Regions from separate parts of the Lelliottia nimipressuralis genome, predicted to be linked through region 1. Evidence: predicted binding sites of a transcription regulator. Region 1 holds the regulator's gene; the other holds the start of a gene.
The links. The regulator LexA, encoded in region 1, represses DNA repair genes until DNA is damaged. The targets are predictions, from matches to a motif close to TNCTGTATGTACATACAGNA.

Region 1 (9,751 bases):
GTGGACGGGTATAAAAATCGTCGGATACCACGCGCTCGGCGACATCGTCCCAGCGCTCGTTGTCCAGCATTAAACCGCCCAACACCGACTGTTCCGCTTCAATCGAGTGCGGCGGGACTTTGAGTCCGGCGACCTGCAAATCGCGCTCGCGAGGCTCAGTCTGTTTGTTGAAGGGTTTATTTCCTGCCATAGTGAATGGATTACCATAAATTGAGAGACGGGGAAGTATAACCGTCTGCAAATGAATCGACAAAGGAGTTCAACGTGGCAACTCGTATCGAATTTCACAAGCATGGTGGTCCAGAAGTCCTCAAGGCCGTGGAGTTTACCCCCACGCCGCCAGGGGAAAATGAAATCCAGGTCGAAAACAAGGCCATCGGTATCAACTATATCGACACCTATATTCGCGGCGGGCTTTATCCACCGCCAGCCCTGCCGAGCGGTCTGGGGACCGAGGCTGCGGGTGTCGTGGTGAAAATCGGCAGCGGCGTAAAGCATATTAAAGAAGGCGATCGCGTGGTGTACGCCCAGTCGCCGTTGGGCGCGTACAGTTCGATTCACAACGTGCCCGCCGATAAGGCCGCCATTCTGCCGAACGCGATCTCATTCGAACAGGCCGCCGCCTCCTTCCTGAAAGGGCTGACGGTCTATTATCTGCTGCGCAAAACCTACGAAATCAAACCTGACGAGCAGTTCCTGTTCCACGCCGCAGCGGGTGGCGTTGGGCTTATCGCCTGCCAGTGGGCAAAAGCGCTGGGCGCAAAACTGATCGGTACCGTCGGCAGCGCGCAAAAAGCGCAGCGGGCATTACAGGCTGGCGCGTGGCAGGTGATTAACTATCGCGAAGAGAGCATCGCCGAGCGGGTGAAAGAGATCACCGGCGGCAAGAAACTGCGCGTGGTGTATGACTCGGTGGGGAAAGACACCTGGGAAGCGTCGCTGGACTGCCTGCAGCGCCGGGGTTTGATGGTGAGCTTCGGCAACGCCTCGGGCGCGGTTACTGGGGTGAATCTGGGTATTCTGAATCAGAAAGGCTCGCTGTACGTGACGCGCCCTTCCCTGCAAGGCTACATCACCACCCGTGACGAACTGACAGAAGCCAGCAATGAGCTATTTTCGCTGATCGCCAGCGGCGTGATTAAAGTGGACGTGGCTGAGGCGCAGAAATATCCGCTGAGCGATGCACAGCGCGCACATGAGGTGCTGGAGAGTCGTGTGACGCAGGGATCGAGTTTGCTGATCCCTTAAAAAGAATTAGGGCTTCCCGTAGGAAGCCCTTTCTTTTTTTAGTTCGGCTGTATGTAGGGTACAGCTCGATGAATTCTTTAACGGCAGCAATAGTGACAGATTCGATAAGTAAATCCTATTCTGTTCTAAGCATCCCTGCCGGAAAAGTTGCAGGTATGTGACGAAGACCTCAATACCTTAGTAACGAAAGCGGTTATTGCGCTGATACTGTGGGACTTTTGGCGCTTTTATCGCCCGAATTACCCACACCACGGCGACCGCCAACAGCAACCACGGCAGCAGTTTTAGCATCAGTGCAAACAGCCCACCGATAAACATCACCACAGTCGCCACAACCAGTGCCGCCAGAATGCCAAGCAGCGAAATTCCGGTCGCCATCAGCATGACAAAAAATCCAATCACAAACAGCAATTCCAGCATGGCTCTCTCCCACGTCAATACCATAAAGATGTAGTGACTATTACAAGAAACGTGCCAAATTTAACTTATTGAATTCTAAACAAAACGCCCCGCGAACATTCGCAGGGCGTGGTGAATTTGACGAACTTTTAGTGAAAATTATCGCTTGTCAGCGACCAGACGCAGGGCCTGCTCCAGGACTTCAATATCCGCCCCGGCTTTATGCGCATTTTCACTCAGGTAGCGACGCCACTGACGCGCCCCTGGAATGCCCTGGAACAACCCGAGCATATGACGCGTTACGTGGCCCAGATAGGTGCCATTGCTCAGCTCACGTTCGATGTACGGGTACATGGCACGCACCACGGCCACCGGATCGCTATCGGCGCGCTCAATGCCAAAGATCTCGCGATCCACCGAGGCCAGAATACCCGGATTTTGATACGCCTCGCGGCCTACCATGACGCCATCCATATGTTCTAAATGGGCTTTGGCTTCGTCGAGAGACTTGATACCGCCGTTAATCGACATTGTCAGATGCGGGAAATCACGCTTCAGCTGATACACGCGCGGGTAGTCCAGCGGCGGAATTTCACGGTTCTCTTTTGGACTGAGACCGGATAACCAGGCTTTACGCGCGTGGATAATAAACATCTCGCACTCGCCCTTCCCGGATACAGTGTCGATGAAATCGCACAGGAATTCGTAGCTGTCCTGATCGTCGATGCCGATACGGGTTTTGACCGTCACCGGAATCGACACCACATCGCGCATCGCTTTGACGCAATCCGCCACCAGTTGGGCATTCCCCATCAGGCACGCGCCGAACATGCCGTTCTGCACGCGATCGGACGGGCAGCCGACGTTGAGGTTAATTTCGTCGTACCCACGCTCTTGCGCCAGTTTCGCACAATGCGCCAGCGCCGCCGGATCGCTGCCACCAAGCTGCAACGCAACCGGATGCTCTTCTTCGCTGTAGGCCAGATAGTCGCCCTTTCCGTGAATGATCGCCCCGGTGGTGACCATTTCGGTGTACAGCAGCGTGTGGCGAGAGAGCTGACGCAAGAAATAGCGGCAGTGTCTGTCGGTCCAGTCGAGCATCGGCGCGATGGAAAAACGGTGTGCAGGGAAATCGGACTGTAGTTCTGACGGCATGGCGAAGTTTTAAGCATGTGGTGGAAAAGGGGCGCTACTATAGCACAAAGAAAAGCCGGAGGCGCATGGCCTCCGGTCGTCTTAGAAGGTGACGCTCAGCTGCGCGCCTGCCCCCCAGGTTTTGTCCTCGCCGTACAGACCCATCAGATCCACATGGACCGCGTTGAACGGCGCAAAGCCAACACCGCCGGTGAAGACGTTGCTGTCGTTGTCCTTCACGTCCGCGCGATAACCGGCGCGCACCGCCAGCCAGCTGAGCGGAGTGACCTCGGCGCCGACGCCGACGTACTGAGAGTTATCTTCGCTCTTGAAGCCTTTGGTTTCGGTCAGATCGCCATCGGCGGTCAGGGTTACCAGATCGTTATGCCAGGCCACGCCCGCAGTCACCAGCGGACGGATCTGGTAGGTATCTTTGTAGCTCACCACGTCACCCGTGCGGCCATTACGGATACGGATATCTTTGGTATCGATATCCCGCGACATCAGGTTCTGCCCGCTCAAGCCCACCGTCCAGTTCTCGCCAAAATCGGCAGCCACACCGGCATCCACGTTAAAGCCAGTATCGTCCGTGCGATAGCGGCTGCTGTTCCAGTCGCTGCTGTCGTAGGTGTAAATGGAGGTGGTGTAGTTGTAGAGCCAGGTTTTTTGCAGTTTTGGCGTAATACCGACCGAGACCGGCACATCGCCAATATCAAACTGACGGGCCACCGCGACGCCATAGTCAGAGACAATCGCCGCCCGGCCTGAGGCCGTGGAGTTGAGATTTTTGGTGATCTCATCCGAACCGTTAAGAGCGGCATCAAGCGCGACGCTGCCCGCCACCAGTTTACTGTTCTGGATGCTGCGCAGATAATCGATATCCTGCTGGTCGATAGAGGAGCTTACGCGCGCGTGAGCGTTGCCTTTCGCCACAAAGGCGACCGCAAGCACGTTATTTGGAATGCTGACCGCAATCCCGGCACCGGCGGTGGCGCGAGCGGTTTTACCTTTCAGATCGTCCAGCTCGTCAGCGAGATCTTTCGCGGCACTCTGAAACTGGTTAACGGATCCCAAAGGATTGGCGATGATCTCAGCCGCTGTCAGGCTGTTAACCACATCGTCGTAGTAATCGACTTTATCGCTGATATCGTCGATCTGATCCTGCAGATTATCTTTGTCAGTAATCTGTGCGCCGACCGAAGGCAAAATAACGGTAATGTCGTCATCCGGTTTTGCTTTTGCCAGCAGTGCCGGGTTAATAAACGCTCCGCTACCGTAATTGCCTGATGCAACGCCAGTACCGCCCATCGCGTCGCTACGCGCTTCTGTCCAGGTATTGGCTGCTCCCGCCTCGTTTGCCATAAACAGGGAGACAGCGATGCTAACCACCGAAAATTTAAAATGTTTTTTCACAGTATGCTCGTTTTATAGTCTGTTATTAAACAACCCCTGTCAGTTATCACCCATACAGGGACGAACTATTGCTGTGAATAACATCAAAAAGACACGCCTGTTCCCTAAGTTAAATCTTCCGCGAGGCCTGTTGTAATTTGTGACGGCCCTCAATATTTATAGAAGAGGATATTATTTTCGCCCAGGTTTTCCGTCGTGAGGGCCAAAAAATTGCGGCGGATGGTCCACCCAGCGGTCCTCGCGGGTGGCGGCGTAGACCGGGTTGAGCGGGTAATAGATGCGGTTGTGTTTTTTGTTCGCCTCGCCCACCACAAGCAGCCGCACCTCTTCGTCGGTGTTATTGATAAAGGTGTGGCACACGCCGGTTCCGGCCGGAAAACCGACGCTGTCGCCCGGCTCTAGCTTCCATAAATACCCGTTAATCCACGCCTGGGGATACCCTTCAATAACAAAGATAAACTCCTCTTCGTCGCTTTCAGCATGCGGATACGAAGTGCGACGGCCCGGCGGCAGGCGTTCATGGTGGATACCGATCCGCCCAAGCCCCAGTTTGCGGGCCAGCGGCGCGCCGATAGCAAAAAGTTCGTCGCTGTCTGGATAAGTGGAGTCGTCGGCACCTTCGACGTCGCGCCAGTGCCGGATGCAATCAGGTCTTTTCATTGTATTTTTCCCGTGTGGCGATGGGTCAGGTATAGCACAACTGTGGCGGATCTCGGCGTTTTCAGCAGAACATGGTAAAGTGAGGGTTTTCCAGACTCCATAATTCGAGGTGCGATATGGATAAGACCACGATGCAAGATCTGTTAGCGCAAGCTGAAAAGCTCTGTGCGCAACGCAATGTGCGCCTGACCCCGCAGCGCCTTGAAGTGTTACGTCTGATGAGCCTGCAACGCGGTGCCATCAGCGCCTACGATCTGCTCGATCTGCTGCGCGAAAGCGAGCCGCAGGCGAAACCGCCCACTGTTTATCGCGCGTTGGATTTCCTGCTGGAGCAAGGCTTTGTGCATAAGGTGGAGTCGACTAACAGCTATGTGCTGTGCCATCTGTTCGATCAGCCAACACATACCTCTGCCATGTTTATCTGCGATCGCTGCGGCGCGGTCAAAGAAGAGGGGGCGGAAGGTGTGGAAGATATTATGCATTCGCTGGCGGCTAAAATGGGCTTTGCCCTGCGCCATAACGTGATTGAAGCACACGGGTTGTGTTCAGCCTGTGTCGAAGTGGAAGCCTGTCGTCATCAGGGTGAATGTCAGCACGATCACTCCATTCTGGTGAAGAAAAAACCGCGCTAAAAACGAAGCGGGCGGCCATTAGGCCGCCCTCAGGGATTGTACTTCCGTGTACAACGGGTAGAACTCTGTTACCAGCGGTAGTCGTTGCGTTTTTCCCAGTCAACAACCTCTTTTTCCGCCTGATCTTTCGCGTAGCCGTAGCGTTCCTGAATCTTACCTACCAGCTGTTCGCGTTTACCTTCAATGACGGTCACGTCATCGTCGGTCAGTTTACCCCATTGTTCTTTCGCTTTACCTTTGAACTGTTTCCAGTTACCGCCGATTTCGTCTTTATTCATAATCAATTCCTCATCGTTCGGTTATCACGTAAATTCGAGTCGTCCGTTACGTTCATTTCTGCTGGACGTGATAATAATTGTAGATAAGGATTCGGCATGCGTGTTGAGATTCAGAATCTTTAACCGTTTCGTCAAATCACGCTATCCGCTAAACCAGCTGTTATTGCGCCAGTGGCGCCGCCAAATCAGCGCTAATGACAGGCCGCGCAGGGCGAGGAACACCGCCAGCGCCAGCCATAAACCGTGGTTGCCGAGCCAGGGCAGCGTGAAGAGCGTCAGGGCGAAACCGGCCGCCGCGACTGCCATGCTGTTGCGCATTTCCGCCCCGCGCGTTGCGCCGATAAACATACCGTCCAGCAGATAGCACCACACCCCCACCACCGGTAACACGACCTGCCAGATGATGTAGTGATTAGCCAGTTCTCTCAGTTCAGGCAGCGAGGTCAATAGCGCCACAATCTGCCCGCCAAATAAGGCATAGATCAGTGCGAAGACCAGCGCCACCAGCCCTGACTGGCGACAGGCCGCGCGCCAGACCTCCTGCAACTGCCCCGCCTCGCGAGCGCCATAGGCCTGGCCCGAATGGGCTTCCACCGCATAGGCAAAACCGTCAAGTGCATAGGCGGTGAACGTCAGCAAAGTCATCAGCACCGCGTTTACGGCCACGATCTCTGGCCCCAGGCGCGCGCCAAACACCGTTAAGGCGCCAAAGCAAAGTTGCAGCAGCAGCGAGCGAAGCATGATGTCGCGATTAAGCGCCAGCAGTTTACGGATGTTGCCGTGCCACGCTGTTTTGAGCATCGCGAATGATATTCCCCGCATGGCCAGCACGCGTTTCACCATCCATAGGCCAATGAAGAAAGTGCCGTACTCGGCGACCACCGTTGCCAGCGCCGCCCCCTGCACGTTCATGTGCAGACCCATCACCAGCCACAGATCGAGCACGATATTGAGTAAATTGCCCACCACCAGCAGGATCACCGGCGCACGCGCGTACTGCACGCCCAGCAACCAGCCAAGCAGAACCAGATTTGCCAGCGATGCCGGTGCGCTGAGCCAGCGGATTTCAAGGAAGCGCCGCGCCTGTTCCAGCACCGCTTCACTACCGCCCACGACATGCAGAGCCAGATCGATGAGCGGCGTGCGCAGCAAAACAATCAGCAGCCCTGCGCCAAGGGCGAGGATCAGCGGCTGCACCAGCGCACGGGCGAGTCGAACGGGATCTTTGGCACCAAACGCCTGGGCAGTCAGCCCGGTGGTGCTCATGCGTAAAAAGAGCAGCAGCATGAAGAGGAAACTGGTCGCCGTCGCGCCAATGGCCACGCCGCCGAGGTAAACAGGGGAATCCAGATGACCAATCACCGCCGTATCCACCAGCCCTAACAGGGGAACGGTGATATTGGAGAAAATCATCGGCAGCGCAAGACGCCACAATGCCTTGTCTGAGGTTGTCAGCAGAGACATGAGAAAGTACCGGGAATTGAGAGTAGACAGTCAGGCTGCGGTGCGACCACAGCCTGTCAGTAAGAGATTACAGCCATTCGCCGTTGCGGATAACACCAACAGCCAGACCTTCAATAGAGAAAGCCTGTTCGCGGAGATCCACCACAATCGGGGAAAACTCGCTGTTTTCTGGCAACAGCTGAACCGTGTTGCCCTGTTTTTTCAGGCGCTTAACGGTCACTTCGTCGTCGATACGCGCAACCACAACCTGCCCGTTACGCACATCCTGCGTTTTATGAACCGCCAGCAGATCGCCGTCCAGAATACCAATGTCTTTCATGGACATCCCACTGACGCGCAGCAGGAAATCGGCACTTGGCTTGAACATAGCCGGATCGACCTGATAGTGACCTTCAATATGTTGCTGTGCCAGCAAAGGCTCACCCGCCGCGACGCGCCCCACAAGTGGCAGACCTTCTTCTTCTTCCACCAGCAGGCGAATTCCGCGTGACGCACCAGAGACAATCTCAAGAACGCCTTTACGCGCCAGCGCTTTGAGATGCTCTTCAGCGGCATTTGGAGAACGGAAGCCCAGGCGCTGCGCGATTTCCGCACGCGTCGGTGGCATTCCCGTCTGGCTGATATGATCTCGAATGAGATCAAACACCTCTTGCTGTCTGGCCGTTAACGCTTTCATTCCGCCCCCTGGGTGTATATACAGTTATGCTGTGAGTATATACAGTCAAAGGTGATTTTGGAATCAAAAACTGCACAAAAAACCAGAGACTTATTGGATTCCTGAAGCCTTATCGAAAATGTGACCAAAGAAGCGTGCCCCAGGTGATGGCTGCGATGATAATCGCCAGCAGCACAGCGGCAGAACCCATGTCCTTCGCACGGCCCGACAGCTCATGGAAATCAGAACCGATGCGATCCACCACCGCTTCAATAGCGCTGTTGAGAATTTCCACTATCATCACCAGAAGGACTGAACCAATGAGCAATACGCGGGTTATCGGGTCGACATCCAGAAAACAGGCGATGATCACCGCAACAACCGCAGCAACCCCTTCCTGGCGGAAAGCGGCCTCATTGATCCATGCGGCGCGGAAACCTTTCCATGAATATCCGGCAGCTTTGATGATTCGGGTTAACCCAGTGGTATTATTGGCCATTAAAAGAACCTTTTCTTAGATTTAGCGTCAGTAACTATAGCTGTAGCGCGTAGCAATACAGCCTGAAGTATGACCGGTAACAACAGAAATTTTGCGCGCTTTCTGTTATCCTTGCGCCGCAATTGCATTATTAACCAGAGGCTTTACATCGTTTATGTCCGGCTGGCCACGAATTTACTACAAATTACTTAATTTACCATTAAGCGTCCTGGTAAAAAGTAAGTCTATCCCGGCGGAACCTGCGCTGGAATTAGGGCTCGATACCTCGCGCCCTATTATGTACGTTTTGCCTTACAACTCGAAGGCAGACTTACTGACGCTCCGCGCCCAATGTCTGGCGCATGACTTGCCCGATCCGCTCGAACCCCTTGAGGTCGACGGAACTCTGCTGCCGCGCTACGTGTTTATTCACGGCGGGCCGCGCGTGTTCACCTATTACACGCCAAAAGAAGAGTCCATCAAGCTGTTCCACGACTACCTCGATCTGCACCGCAGCAACCCAAGTCTGGATGTCCAGATGGTGCCGGTGTCGGTGATGTTTGGTCGTCGTCCTGGTCGTCAGAAAGGCGAGGAAAACCCACCACTGCGTATGCTGAACGGCATCCAGAAGTTCTTTGCCGTCTCATGGTTAGGCCGCGACAGCTTTGTACGTTTCTCCCCTTCCGTCTCCCTGCGCCGCATGGCGGATGAGCACGGGACGGATAAAATCATCGCCCAGAAACTGGCTCGCGTCGCGCGTATGCACTTTGCCCGTCAGCGTCTGGCTGCCGTTGGCCCGCGCCTGCCTGCACGCCAGGACCTGTTCAACAAATTGCTGGCATCTAAAGCCATTGCCCGCGCGGTTGAAGACGAAGCGCGCAGCAAGAAAATCTCTCACGAGAAAGCCCAGCAAAACGCCATCGCCCTGATGGAGGAGATTGCGGCCAACTTCTCCTACGAGATGATCCGCCTCTCCGACCGTATCCTGAGCTTCACCTGGAACCGTCTGTATCAGGGGATTAACGTCCATAACGCCGAGCGCGTGCGCCAGCTTGCCCACGACGGCCACGAAATCGTCTATGTGCCTTGCCACCGCAGCCACATGGACTACCTGCTGCTGTCTTATGTGCTGTATCACCAGGGGCTGGTACCACCGCACATCGCGGCAGGTATCAACCTGAATTTCTGGCCAGCCGGCCCGATTTTCCGCCGTCTGGGTGCGTTCTTTATTCGTCGTACCTTCAAAGGCAATAAGCTCTACTCCACGGTGTTCCGCGAATATCTGGGCGAGCTGTTTAGCCGTGGCTATTCCGTAGAGTATTTCGTCGAAGGGGGGCGTTCCCGTACGGGCCGTCTTCTGGACCCGAAAACCGGTACTCTGTCGATGACC
Region 2 (9,751 bases), 630 kb from region 1:
CCAGGGGCTGTTGTAAAAGGGTAATCTTCAAACCAGGCACAATCATGACTCCTCGAAAGACGGCTTTTTGACACTGTAGCACGGGAAAAAGAGAAAATGTGGCAATAAAAAACCCCGCACGCGGCGGGGTTTATGGAAGCGATGCGGGTTAGGCCGCTTCAGGTTTGCGGACCTTCTCCGGCAGCTTTACCGGTCGGGTCGCCAGCTCGTCGTGCTCGAAATCATCCACGTTAATGCTGCGCAGACGGCTCTCTTCCGCTTTCACCAGTACTGCGGCTTCATTCTGATCGATGATGCCACCCGCCAGCGCCTGTTTGGCCAGTTCATCCAGGCGAGTAAACGGCAGGTTTTTGCCCAGCTGTTTACAGATTTTCTGGTGAACAGGATCGGCCGCCATCACATCCAGCAGCGCCTCTTCCAGCAGACCAACCGGGTTATGCTCGGTAGGTTTCAGGTACTGACCGCGACCGATACGGGAGCGGGTTGCACTTGGAACCTGCAGGATCTTCGCCACTTTGTGATCCAGGATATCGGACGGTGCCAGATGATGACGACCGGTTGGGAAGATCACCACGCGCAGTGCGCCTGCCACAAAGCGGTTCGGGAAGTTTGCCAGCAGATCGTCAATCGCCTGCTCTGCCTGATAGAGCGCATCCTGCACGCCCCAGTGGACTAACGGCAGATCCGCTTCATGACGGCCTTCATCGTCATAACGTTTCAGGACCGCAGAGGCAAGGAACACCTGGCTCAGGACATCGCCCAGACGCGCAGAGATACGCTCGCGACGCTTCAGGCTGCCGCCGAGGACTGCCATCGACACGTCTGACAGCAGCGCCAGGTTCGCGCTCAGGCGGTTGAGATGCTGGTAGTAACGTTTGGTCGCATCACCCGTTGGTGTGGCGCTGGTGAGACCGCGCGTCAGGCCCAGCCAGAAGCTGCGCATTTTGTTGCTGCCGACATGGCCGATGTGTTTAAACAGCAGCTTGTCGAACGCATTCACGTCGTTGTTTTGCGCCGCAGCCATCTCTTCCAGTACATACGGATGGCAGCGAATCGCGCCCTGACCGAAGATCATCATGCTGCGGGTGAGGATGTTAGCGCCTTCCACGGTGATGGCAATCGGTGCGCCCTGATAGCCGCGCGCCAGGAAGTTACCTTCGCCGAGCATAATGCCTTTACCGCCAGCAATATCCATCGCATCAATAATTGACTGCTGCGCACGATGGGTACAGTGATACTTCACGATAGCCGACAGCACAGCCGGTTTTTCGCCCAGCATGATGCCGTAGGTGATCAGCGACGCCGCCGCATCCATCACGTAAGCGTTGCCCGCGATGCGCGCCAGTGGCTCTTCGATACCTTCCATCTTACCGATGGAAATTTTGAACTGACGGCGGATATGGGCGTAAGCACCAATCCCCATCGCGACGGATTTCAGGCCACCGGTAGAGTTCGACGGCAGGGTGATACCGCGACCGACCGACAGACATTCCACCAGCATACGCCAGCCCTGTCCGGCCATTTTCGGACCGCCGATGATGTAATCAATCGGTACAAAGATATCTTCGCCACGGGTCGGACCGTTCTGGAACGGTACGTTCAGCGGGAAGTGACGACGACCAATTTCGACGCCAGGCGTAGAGGTTGGGATCAGCGCACAGGTGATGCCCAGATCTTCCTCGTCGCCCAACAGTCTGTCCGGGTCAGAGAGTTTGAACGCCAGGCCCAGTACGGTGGCAATCGGTGCCAGCGTAATGTAACGCTTGTTCCAGGTCAGGCGCATACCCAGCACCTGCTGGCCCTGCCACTCGCCCATGCAGACTACGCCGGTATCCGGGATCGCACCCGCATCAGAGCCAGCTTCCGGGCTGGTCAGCGCGAAGCAAGGGATTTCCTGACCACGCGCCAGACGCGGCAGATAGTGATCTTTTTGCTCTTCGGTGCCGTAATGCTGCAGCAGTTCGCCCGGGCCTAAGGAGTTTGGTACGCCGACGGTGATCGCCAGGATCCCTGACACACCCGCCAGTTTTTGCAGCACGCGAGCCTGAGCGTAAGCGGAGAACTCCAGGCCGCCGTACTCTTTCTTGATGATCATCGCGAAGAAGCGATGCTCTTTCAGATAGGCCCACAGTTCCGGAGGCAGATCGGCCATTTCATGGGTGATCTGGAAGTCGTTCGCCATGCGGCACGCTTCTTCTACCGGACCATCAATAAAGGCTTGTTCTTCTGCTGTCAGCCGTGGCTGCGGGTAGTTGTGCAGCTTTTTCCAGTCCGGGTTGCCCTGGAATAGATCGCCTTCCCACCAGGTAGTACCCGCGTCGATGGCTTCTTTTTCCGTGCGTGACATCGGTGGCATCACTTTACGGAAGCCGCGGAACACCGGGGCGGAAATCATCGACTTACGCATCGTAGGCACGTTGAGCGGCAGCAGGATAATCGCCAGCGGCAGCACAACCCAGATATTCCACAGACCAGACAGGCCAAGCGCAGCCGTCCAGGCCAACAGAATCAGGCTACTCAGTAATAAACTGACACGGTGATAGAACAACACACCGAGCAGAACAACGGTTGCGATAATGCTCAAAATCATCATAAAGAAAAGCTCCCTTGCTTGTAGGAGGTCTGACCACTTGTGATGATATGGTTGTAGTGGATGTTATTTCTTTTAGCAATGCATTCACAAAATAATTACAACCTGGTTCACATTGTTCAGGTTTTGACAGGCACGAATAATCAAAACGCCGAAGGATCTGCATCGCCATGACCAGGAGCAGACTTAAGTCAGTGAGAGGGGAAGAGCAGGCACTGCCAGCGCATATACCACGTCAAGTATGACGGGTATAGCTTCTCGCTTTTCTCGCGATCCGGTACACTCCCTGTGTTATTTCATCAATACTGAAGGATTATCCTCATGTACCAGGATCTTATTCGTAACGAACTGAACGAAGCGGCGGAAACGCTGGCCAACTTTCTGAAAGATGAAGCCAATATTCACGCGATTCAGCGCGCGGCGGTTCTGCTGGCAGACAGTTTCAAAGCCGGCGGCAAAGTGCTCTCCTGCGGTAACGGCGGTTCACATTGCGATGCGATGCACTTCGCTGAAGAGCTGACCGGCCGCTACCGTGAAAACCGTCCGGGCTACCCGGCGATCGCGATTTCTGACGTTAGCCACATCTCCTGCGTGGGTAACGACTTCGGTTACGATCATATTTTCTCGCGCTATGTTGAAGCGGTAGGGCGTGAAGGCGATGTGCTGCTGGGGATCTCCACGTCGGGTAATTCCGGTAACGTCATCAAAGCCATTGACGCTGCGCGTGAGAAGGGGATGAAAGTCATCACTCTGACCGGCAAAGATGGCGGCAAAATGGCGGGCTCGTCGGATATCGAAATCCGCGTGCCGCATTTTGGTTATGCTGACCGTATTCAGGAAATTCACATCAAAGTGATTCATATCCTGATCCAGTTGATCGAAAAAGAGATGGTTAAGTAAGAAGGCTATTTTATTTGCCATTTTGAATCCGGGCAGTGCTCGAAATCCTCACGTACTACGTGTACGCTCCGGTTTCTGCGCGCTGTCCGAATCCAAACTGGCTGCAACAATTACGCCTTCCCGCGTTAAGGCGTTTTGTGGAGGTGATGTATGTGCGAATTGCTCGGGATGAGCGCCAATGTGCCAACCGATATCTGCTTTAGTTTCACCGGGCTGGTGCAGCGCGGTGGAGGAACCGGGCCGCATAAAGACGGCTGGGGCATTACCTTCTACGAAGGCAAAGGCTGTCGCACGTTCAAAGATCCGCAACCCAGCTTCAACTCTCCCATCGCCCGACTGGTCCAGGATTATCCGATAAAATCCTGCTCGGTCATTGCCCATATTCGTCAGGCGAATCGGGGCGAAGTGGCGCTGGAAAATACCCATCCGTTTACCCGTGAACTGTGGGGCCGCAACTGGACTTACGCCCATAACGGGCAGTTGACCGGCTATAAATCGCTGGAGACGGGCAATTTCCGTCCGGTGGGTGAAACAGACAGTGAGAAAGCGTTTTGCTGGTTACTGCACAAGCTGACAGAGCGCTACCCGCGCACGCCGGGAAATATGGAAGCAGTGTTTAAATACATCGGCACGCTGGCCTGTGAACTGCGTGAGAAGGGTGTGTTTAACATGCTGCTGTCAGATGGGCGCTATGTGATGGCGTTCTGCTCGACCAATCTTTTCTGGATCACGCGTCGCGCGCCCTTTGGCGTGGCAAAACTGCTGGATCAGGATGTGGAAATTGATTTTCAAACCGAGACCACACCCAACGATGTGGTCACGGTGATTGCCACTCAGCCCCTGACGGGCAATGAAACCTGGCAAAAGATTATGCCAGGCGAGTGGGCACTATTTTGTCTCGGGAACCGTGTAGTTTGACGCCAGCTGCGGGTGAACGACTTCATGACTCAGCGGTTTGCTGACAATGTATCGACCATCCGCGACCGAGACGGTCGGCGGCTTGTGCGTCTGCTGGAAGTAGTCGTAACCCGGTTTCAGCTGTTTCCAGAAATCCGCGTAGGTCGAATACTTGTGGCGCTGCATGTTGGCATCGGTCATGCGGAACGGATAGATGCTCACCTGCACGCCCGCCTGGCCGAAGACTAACGCGCCGGTCACAAACTGGAAAATCTCATCAATACCGCTGTCTGTCATGGCGTAGCAGCCGATAGACACGCAGGCACCGTGAATCATCAGGTATTTGCCTTCGTAACCATGGGCACGATCGTAGGCGTTCGGAAAGCCGATATTGATGGCTTTATAGAAGCGGCTGTCGGGTTTGAGCTGATTGCGCTGAACGGTATAAAACCCTTCAGGACTTTTGAAATCACCCTGACGTTGTTTCGGACCTAATCCGCCGGAATAGTTACAGATTTTGTAGCTATCAAGCAGTTGATATGTCTCGCCCATTTTGACAAATAGATCGAGCGTGCGTTCTTCCTTGAAGATCTGAATATAAACCGGTGATCCCATTAATTGTTGTTTATATTCTTTGCTGACCGGTGTGGTTGAACTGTTGCTGCCAAGCAGCCCTGCGAACGAGACACACGGGATCAGAAGCATCGCAATGAACAATGCGATTTTACGCATACTACAAGTTCCTTGATAAAGCCAAACCAACTTGCCAGGACGGCAAAAGAGACCCGAAATCAGAATTTTCTGGATTAGGAGCGCTCACATTAGCATCGCTGCATTTTTTCGCAAGAGTGAACTAATGAGTTTACAAATTAGTTGGCATTTATAGCTTATCAGACCGCGTTTGAAACCAGGAACTTTGCGTAATTGTGGAGGATGTGAAGACGCTGATACTTTTCAATTCTGAATTTTTAACTGTATACTTATCCAGTGAAAGGGTGAGGGTTAAGTATGCGCAAAATAATCCATGTCGATATGGACTGCTTTTTTGCCGCCGTAGAGATGCGTGATAATCCGGCGCTGCGGGATGTCCCCATCGCCATTGGCGGCAGCCGCGTTAAGCGTGGTGTGATCAGCACTGCCAACTATCCGGCGCGCAAATTTGGCGTGCGCAGCGCCATGCCCACGGCGATGGCACTCAAACTCTGTCCTCATCTCATTCTGTTGCCCGGCCGCTTTGATGCTTACAAAGAGGCCTCGGCCCATATCCGGGAAATCTTCTCCCGCTACACGTCGCTCATCGAACCCCTTTCTCTCGACGAAGCCTATCTCGACGTCACGGACAGTCTGCACTGCCACGGCTCCGCCACGCTGATGGCGCAGGAGATCCGCCAGACCATTTTTAAAGAGCTCAATTTAACGGCCTCCGCCGGGATTGCGCCGGTCAAATTCCTCGCCAAAATCGCCTCGGATCTGAATAAACCGGACGGGCAATATGTCATCACGCCTGATGAGGTCCCGGCTTTTTTGAAGACCCTGCCGCTGGGCAAAATCCCCGGCGTCGGCAAAGTCTCGGCCGCGAAGCTGGAAACGCTGGGTCTACGCACCTGCGAAGACGTGCAGAACAGCGATCTGGCAATGCTGCTCAAACGCTTTGGCAAATTTGGCCGGGTGCTGTGGGAGCGCAGTCAGGGGATTGATGAGCGCAGCATTAACAGCGAGCGGCTGCGTAAATCGGTGGGGGTGGAGCGCACCCTTGCGGAAGATATCCACGAGTGGAGTGACTGCGAAACCATTATTAACGAGCAGCTCTACCCCGAGCTGGAGCGGCGTCTGGCAAAGGTGAAACCCGATCTGCTGATTGCCCGGCAGGGGGTAAAACTCAAGTTTAACGACTTCCAGCAAACAACCCAGGAGCATGTCTGGCCGCGGCTCAATAAAGACGACCTGATCGCAACGGCGAAGAAAGCCTGGCAGGAGCGCCGCGGGGGAAGGGGAGTGCGGCTGGTGGGTTTACACGTCACGCTGCTGGACCCGCAGCTGGAGCGACAGCTGGTGCTGGGGCTATAAAACGTATAAAAAAGCCCGGTAGCGCTTCGCTTACCGGGCTTATGTCTACATATCGCTATGGCACTGATTCTGCTGGCCCGACAACGCACTGCCGCCGGGCACGTACAGCGTCTTACTTAGCCGGAATCGCTTTCAGCAGTTCTGTCAGCAGCGTCCAGTAGTGGCCCACGCTTTCGATATGCACCTGCTCGTCCGGAGAGTGTGGCCCGGTAATGGTCGGCCCAATAGAGACCATATCCATATCCGGATACGGTTTCTTGAACAGACCGCACTCCAGACCCGCGTGGATCACCTGAATGTTCGGCGTGCTGTTGAACAGACGCTGATAGGTTTCACGCACCAACGCCATGACCGGAGAGGTCGCGTCTGGCTGCCAGCCTGGGTAGCTGCCCTTGGCGGAGGTTTTCGCACCAGAGAGTTTGCCCAGTGATTCCAGCATGCTCACGACATACTCTTTACCGCTGTCGATAAGAGAGCGGATCAGGCAGATGATTTCCGCGCTGTCGTCGCTCATGGTGACAACGCCGACGTTCAGGGAGGTTTCCACCACGCCTTTCGCCACGTCAGAGTTGCGGATCACGCCGTTTGGTGTGGCGTTCAGCAGCTGCACAAAGCGGTCGCGTGACTCGGTCGTCAGCGCGGCTTTATCGCTGGATACGGCTTCCAGAACCACGGTCAGGTTTTTCTCTTTGACTGACAGTTCGTTTTTCAGGATATCCAGGTAGACGTTCGCCAGGGTTTTCAGCTCGTCGGCTTTGTTTGCTGCAACGGCAACGGTGGCGAAGGCTTCGCGAGGAATCGCGTTACGCAGGCTACCACCGTTGAAGTCCACCAGACGCAGATCCAGCTCAGCCGCGTGGCCTGCCAGGAAGCGCGCCAGCAGTTTGTTGGCATTGCCCAGACCTAAATGGATATCGCCGCCTGAGTGACCGCCTTTCAGCCCTTTCAGCGTCAGCTTGAAGGTCTTGAAGCCAGCCGGAACCGCTTCACGGGTCAGAGGCAGGGTAGAGATGAAATCAATGCCCCCCGCGCAACCCATGTAGATCTCACCCTCTTCTTCAGAGTCGGTGTTGATCAGGATATCTGCCTGCAGCCAGTTGGCCTGCAGACCAAAAGCGCCGTCCATACCCGCTTCTTCGGTCATGGTCAGCAGCACTTCCAGCGGGCCGTGCTCAACGCGATCGTCAGCCAGCACCGCCAGCGCGGAGGCCATACCGATGCCGTTATCTGCGCCCAGCGTGGTGCCGCGTGCTTTAACCCATTCGCCGTCGATGTACGGCTGAATCGGATCTTTTGTGAAGTCGTGGTCGGTATCGTTGTTTTTCTGCGGCACCATATCCAGGTGCGCCTGCAGCACAACCGGTTTGCGGTTTTCCATACCTGCGGTGGCCGCTTTACGAATCAGAATATTGCCAACCTGGTCACGCTCTGCGTGCAGGCCTTTTTCCTTCGCCCAGCCCATAATATGTTCGGCAAGCTGTTCTTCGTGATAGGAAGGGTGAGGAATGGAACAGATTTTGGCAAAAATATCCCACAGCGGCTGTGGCGATAATTGAGACAGTTCAGACACGATAAGTCTCCTTGTCGTGGCGCTGCAAACAAGCTTGCAGGTCACAGGGTTAGCAGAGTGATAGTCAGCACAAGTCGGGCTTGCGAGATGAGGTTGAGAATACCACTTTCTCCGTTCGCTGCTAGCATTAAGCACGTAAAAACTCCGCCCCGCGCCGCTAAACACTGGTTTTTAGTGCGTCAGATCTCTATAATCTCGCGCAACCTATTTCCCCCTCGAACACTTTTTAAGCCGTATATAAACAGGCTGGGACACTTCACATGAGCGAAAAATACGTCGTCACCTGGGACATGTTGCAGATTCACGCGCGCAAACTGGCTGCACGCCTGATGCCTTCTGAACAGTGGAAAGGCATTATTGCCGTGAGCCGTGGCGGTCTGGTACCGGGCGCATTGCTGGCTCGTGAACTGGGTATTCGCCATGTCGATACCGTCTGCATCTCCAGCTATGACCACGATAACCAGCGCGAGCTGACCGTGCTGAAACGCGCTGAAGGCGACGGCGAAGGCTTTATCGTCATCGACGATCTGGTCGATACCGGCGGCACTGCCGTTGCGATCCGTGAAATGTATCCAAAAGCGCATTTCGTCACCATCTTCGCCAAACCAGCTGGTCGTCCGCTGGTCAACGACTATGTTATCGACATCCCGCAGGATACCTGGATTGAACAGCCGTGGGATATGGGCGTGGTCTTCGTACCGCCGATTTCTGGCCGTTAATTACAGAACGAAATTATTTTTAACGCCCGGTGATGCCGGGCGTTGTTTTTTTTAGCCTCCAGCGCGTTACAATGCCTCTATGTGACGTAATCATGGAGGCAGCGCGCAATGACCCAGGCGAATCTCAGCGAAACCCTGTTCAAACCTCGTTTCAAACACCCGGAAACGTCGACTCTTGTTCGTCGCTTCAACCCTGGCACTCAGCCTGCTGTGCAGTCCGCTCTGGACGGCAAAAACGTGCCGCACTGGTATCGCATGATTAACCGTCTGATGTGGATCTGGCGCGGCATTGATGCCCGTGAAATTCTCGACGTCCAGGCGCGCATCGTCATGAGCGAGGCCGATCGCACCGACAGCGATCTCTACGATACGGTCGTCGGCTATCGCGGTGGTAACTGGATTTACGAATGGGCGACGCAGGCGATGCTCTGGCAGCAGAAGGCTAACCAGGAGCAGGACCAGACCCTCAGCGGAAAGCACTGGCTCCACGCCGCCAACCTTTACAGCATCGCCGCCTATCCGCATCTGAAGGGTGACGATCTGGCAGAACAGGCGCAGGCGCTGGCAAACCGTGCCTACGAAGAAGCAGCCCAGCGTTTGCCGTGCAACGTGCGTGAACTGGAGTTCACCATTCCCGGCGGTGCGCCGGTCACCGGCTTTTTACACATGCCCCCTGGCGACGGCCCGTTCCCGACGGTGATGATGTGCGGTGGGCTGGACTCCCTGCAGATTGATTATTTCAGCCTGTTTGAGCGCTACTTTGCACCAAAAGGGATCGCGATGCTGACGCTCGATATGCCGTCGATCGGGTTTTCTTCTAAGTGGAAGCTGACGCAGGACTCCAGCTTATTGCACCAGCATGCGTTAAAATCGCTCGAAAATATTCCCTGGGTGGACCACACCCGCGTGGCGGCATTTGGCTTCCGGTTTGGCGCCAACGTTGCGGTACGCCTGGCCTATCTGGAATCGTCGCGCCTGAAAGCGGTGGCCTGTCTTGGGCCGGTGGTT

Region 2: the regulator LexA is predicted to act here: its motif matches at 5,358-5,377, upstream of dinB (DNA polymerase IV).

The regions. Positions count from the first base shown of each region.
Region 1 covers NZ_CP167172.1:273,835-283,585, reverse strand. Annotated here, with positions in the region: gene dnaB (replicative DNA helicase) at 1-190, opposite strand, end outside; gene ACB496_RS01310 (quinone oxidoreductase) at 265-1,248, shown strand; gene pspG (envelope stress response protein PspG) at 1,426-1,668, opposite strand; gene dusA (tRNA dihydrouridine(20/20a) synthase DusA) at 1,807-2,802, opposite strand; gene traF (conjugal transfer protein TraF) at 2,884-4,143, opposite strand; gene ACB496_RS01290 (cupin domain-containing protein) at 4,366-4,854, opposite strand; gene zur (zinc uptake transcriptional repressor Zur) at 4,971-5,486, shown strand; gene ACB496_RS01280 (CsbD family protein) at 5,555-5,764, opposite strand; gene dinF (MATE family efflux transporter DinF) at 5,906-7,228, opposite strand; gene lexA (transcriptional repressor LexA) at 7,296-7,904, opposite strand; gene ACB496_RS01265 (diacylglycerol kinase) at 8,014-8,382, opposite strand; gene plsB (glycerol-3-phosphate 1-O-acyltransferase PlsB) at 8,537-9,751, shown strand, end outside.
Region 2 covers NZ_CP167172.1:906,599-916,349, forward strand. Annotated here, with positions in the region: gene ACB496_RS04225 (amidohydrolase) at 1-40, opposite strand, end outside; gene fadE (acyl-CoA dehydrogenase FadE) at 149-2,593, opposite strand; gene lpcA (D-sedoheptulose 7-phosphate isomerase) at 2,912-3,490, shown strand; gene ACB496_RS04240 (class II glutamine amidotransferase) at 3,641-4,408, shown strand; gene dpaA (peptidoglycan meso-diaminopimelic acid protein amidase) at 4,379-5,119, opposite strand; gene dinB (DNA polymerase IV) at 5,396-6,454, shown strand; gene pepD (cytosol nonspecific dipeptidase) at 6,567-8,024, opposite strand; gene gpt (xanthine phosphoribosyltransferase) at 8,285-8,743, shown strand; gene frsA (esterase FrsA) at 8,852-9,751, shown strand, end outside.